Regions from separate parts of the Micromonospora sp. NPDC057141 genome, predicted to be linked through region 2. Evidence: riboswitches for the same ligand, from Rfam matches in the RefSeq annotation. Region 2 holds a riboswitch; the other holds the start of a gene.

Region 1 (2,385 bases), on a different contig from region 2:
ACGTCGTCGAGGTCACCGGCGCCGGTCGCGATGTGGTTGTCCACCACGAGGCCCATCAGGCAGTCGCTCTCGATGGCGAACGACCGGTAGCCCTCGTGTTCGACCAGGTGCCGGAAGATCTCGTTGCGCAACTCGCCCAACTCTCCCACGAAGTGCCGGGCTTCGCCCAGGCCGAGCAGCAGAGGCCGGGCGGGCAGGGAACGCAGGAAGGCCGAGACGGCGGCCCCGTCGAGTTTCCGTGCGATGTTCCTGATGGTCATTCCCTCAACGGTATCGTTGAACGAACCGTGTGGACTTTTCCCGGCATCGCCGGCACTCGTCAGGGTCAACCTTCAATCGGCCGGATGCACGCAGGGGCGACCGACCATGGAGGAACCGGCGAACGCCTGGAGATAGTCGTCGATCTCAGCCAGCACGGCGGCCTTGTCCGCAGCGTCGAGAAACGAGAACCGCACGGCCTGGCGGGCCAGCTCCGCGACGCCGCGCTCGTCGAGGTCGAGCAGATCTGCGGCCACCTGGTATTCCCTGTTCAGGGTGGTGGAGAACATGGGCGGGTCGTCGGAGTTGACGGTGACCGGTACACCGGCGGCCACCAACTGCGGCAGCGGATGCTCGGCCAGCGACGGCACCGAGCGGGTACAGGCGTTGGAGGTCGGGCACACCTCCAGGGCGATGTCGTGCTCACGCAGGTAGGCCATCAACTCGGGGTCGCGGGCGGCGGCGATGCCGTGGCCGACGCGTTCCGCGCCTAGATGGCGTACCGCATCCCACACGGTCTGCGGGCCGGTCGACTCACCGGCGTGGGGAACGCTGCGCAGCCCGGCTGCCCGCGCGGCGGCGAAATGCCCGGCGTACCGGGCGCGGGGGATTCCGGACTCGGGGCCGCCCAGTCCGAAGCTGACCAGCCCGTCCGGGCGCTGTTTGAGCGCCACCTCCAGGGTGACGTCGGCGCCGGTCATCGTGGGCGCGCCCGGGATGTCGAAGCACCAGCGCAGCTGGATGCCGTGGTCGCGGGCGGCCCGCAGCCGGGCGTCCTCCACCGCCTCGCAGTACGCCTCGGCCGGGATACCGCGCACGATCGAGCAGTACGGGGTCAGCGTCAGCTCGGCGTACCGCACCGACTGGGCGGCCAGGCCGGCGCCGATGTCGTAGGTGAGCGTGGCCACGTCCTCGGCGTCGCGGATCAGGTCCACCACCGACAGGTACACCTCGATGAAGTGCGCGAAGTCGGTGAACGTGAAGTACTCGGCCAGCAGCGCCGGGTCGGCCGGCACCGCAGTGGTCCCGGCGCGCCGTTCGGCCAGCCGAGCCACGGTGTGCGGTGTCGCCGACCCGACGTGGTGGACGTGCAGTTCCACCTTGGGCAAGCCGGCGATGAAGTCAGTCAGGTCCGTTGCCATTGCACAACCCTCACCGTGCGGGTGATCCGCCGGGAAGGACGGCAGCCTCCCAGCGGGAGGCGCCCTTGGACCAAGAACAGGCCGAGCGTGGCGGATGGTCATCCGTCGCAGCGCCTCTCGACCCGCAACGGCACGCTAACAAGACCTTTCGGTGACGACAACCCCACCGCGACACGCCGGGGCTGACCGAGGTGCAAGCGGGCGGTTGATAACCTGCGGCAATGCCGATCATGCGCCTCGCCGCCGCTTCCGACATGGCATGACGCCGAACCTGCGCCCCTCCGTCCGCGCGATCGTCCTTGACGAGAACGACCGCATCCTGCTCTGCCGGTTCGTCTTTCCCCACCCGATCGTGCCGGAGCAGTCGAAGGTCGTTTGGGCGGCCCCAGGCGGCGGCATCGAACCCGGTGAGGACCGGCTGACGGCTTTGCGCCGTGAACTACGGGAGGAAACCGGTCTGGCGATCATCGCCGAACCACCGCACGTCTGGCACCAGGAAGTCGTGGCCGCCGACATCGCGCCGGGCTTCGACGGCATCATCAACGACTACTTCCTCATCCGCACGAACCACTTCCAGCCCCGCGGTGAGATGACAGACGACCAACTCGCTGCGGAGAACCTGGTCGCGTTCCGGTGGTGGCAGCTCTCGGAGATCGCTGCTCACCGGGGACCTGAGCTGTTCTCGCCCCGCGACCTCACCACACCCTTGACAGCGCTTCTCACAGGGGGAACGCCGGACCAGCCGGTCCAACTCGGCCTCTAGCAAGTCGTTGGCAGGCCGGCGACGAGCGGGGCCTGGTCGTGGTCGATCCCTTGTCGACTCCTCCGCGAGGATCGTGATCGCCAGGCCCGGTGGCTGATCGGCCGGTGTGGTCAGGTCAGTGCGGCCTGCCACGTCCACGAGGCGCGGCGGGGCCGCCGTCGAACTCGGCCCACCCCGTCATCCACAGCAGCACCTCGGCCGGCGGGCCGGGCGGGGCGTCCG
Region 2 (2,385 bases):
GCCGATCGTCGCCTGCACCGACGTGATCGGCACGCTGTCCCCGGCCGCCGCCGACCACCTGGGCCTGCCGGAGTCGGTGCGGGTGGTGGCCGGTGCCATCGACAACACGGCCGCCGCGATCGGTGCGGGCACCACCGGCGACAACGAGCCGCACCTCTACCTCGGCACCTCGTCGTGGGTCGCGGCGCACGTCCCGGCGAAGAAGACCGACGTGGTCGCCGGGATCGCGGCGGTGCCGTGCGCCGTGCCCGACCGCTACCTGATGACCGCGTTGCAGGCCACGGCCGGGGCCAACCTGACGTGGCTGCGCGACAAGGTCGTCGAGTACGACGACCCGCTGCTGGGCGCCGGCCACGTCAGCCGCGACGAGGGCACCATCTTCGACGCGTTCGACATGATCATCCCGACGGTGCCGCCGGGCGCGAACGGCGTGCTCTACACCCCGTGGCTCTACGGCGAACGCGCCCCGGTCGACGACCCGCACCTACGCGCGGCGTTCCTCAACATCTCGCTGGACACCAACCGCTCCGACCTGCTGCGGGCGGTCTTCGAGGGCGTCGCGTTCAACACCCGCTGGCTGTTCCGGGCGGTCGACCGGTTCCTCGGCGCGCCGGTCACCTCGCTGGCGATCACCGGCGGCGGGGCGCTGTCGGATTCGTGGTGCCAAATCTTCGCCGACGTGCTCGGCGTCGAGATCCGGCGCGACGCGAACCCCCTGGCGGTCAACGCCCGGGGCGCGGGCTGGATCGGCGCGGTCGGCACCGGGATGGTCGACTTCGCCGACATTCCCGGCCTGATGCGCAGCGACCGGGTCTTCGCACCGACACCCGCGCACCGGGCGACGTACGACGAGCTCTTCGACGTCTACCGCCAGTTGCACCAGCGGCTGGCCCCGGTCTACCGGCGGCTGCGCCGGTAGACGGGCCGTCGCACTTGGTGGGAAGGATTCGGCGGTTCTGGGCCGGTATCCGGTAGTCTCTCGTTACCAGGCCGAGAGGCGCTGCGACGGGCTCGGCCCGCCACGCTCGACCTGGGAGCACGTGATCCAAGGGCGCCTCCGAGACATCGGGGGTGGTCGCTATGAGTTTGTCCGTCGACAGGTCAGATGTGGTTTCCGCGCTGCGGCGGCTGCTGGCCGAGCGGATCGCGGTGCTCGACGGCGCCTGGGGCACGATGCTGCAGGGCGCGAAGCTCTCGCCCGCCGACTACCGGGGCGACCTGATCGGCGACGACCACCCCGGCGACGTCACCGGCGATCCCGACCTGCTCAACCTGACCCGCCCCGACGTGGTCCTGGACGTGCACCGGCAATACCTTGCGGCGGGTGCCGACATCACCACCACGAACACGTTCACCGCCACGAGCATCAGTCAGGCCGACTACGGCCTTCAGTCGCTGGCGCGGGAGATGAACGTGCGCGGCGCCCAACTGGCCCGCCAGGCCGCGGACGAGGCGGGCGGGCGGTTCGTCGCCGGCTCCGTCGGCCCGCTCAACGTCACCCTGTCGCTGTCGCCTCGGGTGGAGGACCCCGCGTACCGGGCGGTCACGTTCGACGACGTCAAGGCCGCGTACGCGGAACAGATCGCGGCGCTGGCCGAGGGCGGGGTCGACCTGCTGCTGGTGGAGACGATCTTCGACACCCTCAACGCGAAGGCGGCGATCGCCGCAGCCCGCGAGGTGGCCCCCCAGTTGCCCCTGTGGATCTCCGTCACGGTGGTGGACCTGAGCGGCCGTACGCTGTCGGGCCAGACGGTGGAGGCGTTCTGGCGCTCGGTCGCGCACGCCGAGCCGCTGGTCGTCGGCGTGAACTGCGCGCTCGGCGCGGCGGAGATGCGCCCGCACGTGGCGGAGCTGGCCCGGCTGGCCGGCACCTACGTCGCCGCGCATCCCAACGCGGGGCTGCCGAACGCGTTCGGCGGCTACGACCAGACGCCCGAGGAGATCGGCGCGCTGCTCAGCGGGTTCGCCGGCGACGGCCTGGTCAACATCGTCGGCGGTTGCTGCGGGACGACCCCGCCGCACATCGCCGGGATCGCCGCGGCGGTCCGGGGCGCCGCGCCGCGACCGGTCGCCCGGGAAGTGTCGGCGACCCGGTTCAGCGGCCTGGATCCGTTCACGATCGGGCCCGACACCGGGTTCGTGATGATCGGCGAGCGGACCAACGTGACCGGCTCAGCGAGGTTCCGCCGGCTCATCGAGGCCGACGACCACCAGGCCGCGGTCGACGTGGCGGTGGAGCAGGTACGCGGCGGCGCGAACCTGTTGGACGTCAACATGGACGCCGACCTGCTCGACAGCGAGCGGGCGATGACCACGTTCCTCAACCTGATCGCGACCGAGCCCGAGGTGGCCCGGATCCCGATCATGATCGACAGCTCCCGGTGG

The links. A riboswitch is a leader RNA that binds a small molecule or an ion and turns the genes downstream of it on or off. The one in region 2 is predicted to bind S-adenosylhomocysteine.
Region 1: another riboswitch for S-adenosylhomocysteine. It lies ahead of ACFT41_RS22695 (adenosine deaminase); the one in region 2 lies ahead of metH (methionine synthase).

What each region holds. Positions count from the first base shown of each region.
Region 1 is NZ_JBHUVA010000053.1:10,942-13,326, forward strand. It holds gene ACFT41_RS22690 (erythromycin esterase family protein) at 1-260, opposite strand, end outside; gene ACFT41_RS22695 (adenosine deaminase) at 333-1,400, opposite strand; S-adenosyl-L-homocysteine riboswitch at 1,452-1,525, opposite strand; gene ACFT41_RS22700 (NUDIX domain-containing protein) at 1,660-2,163, shown strand; gene ACFT41_RS22705 (maleylpyruvate isomerase N-terminal domain-containing protein) at 2,279-2,385, opposite strand, start outside.
Region 2 is NZ_JBHUVA010000057.1:15,044-17,428, reverse strand. It holds gene ACFT41_RS23520 (FGGY-family carbohydrate kinase) at 1-919, shown strand, start outside; S-adenosyl-L-homocysteine riboswitch at 987-1,064, shown strand; gene metH (methionine synthase) at 1,081-2,385, shown strand, end outside.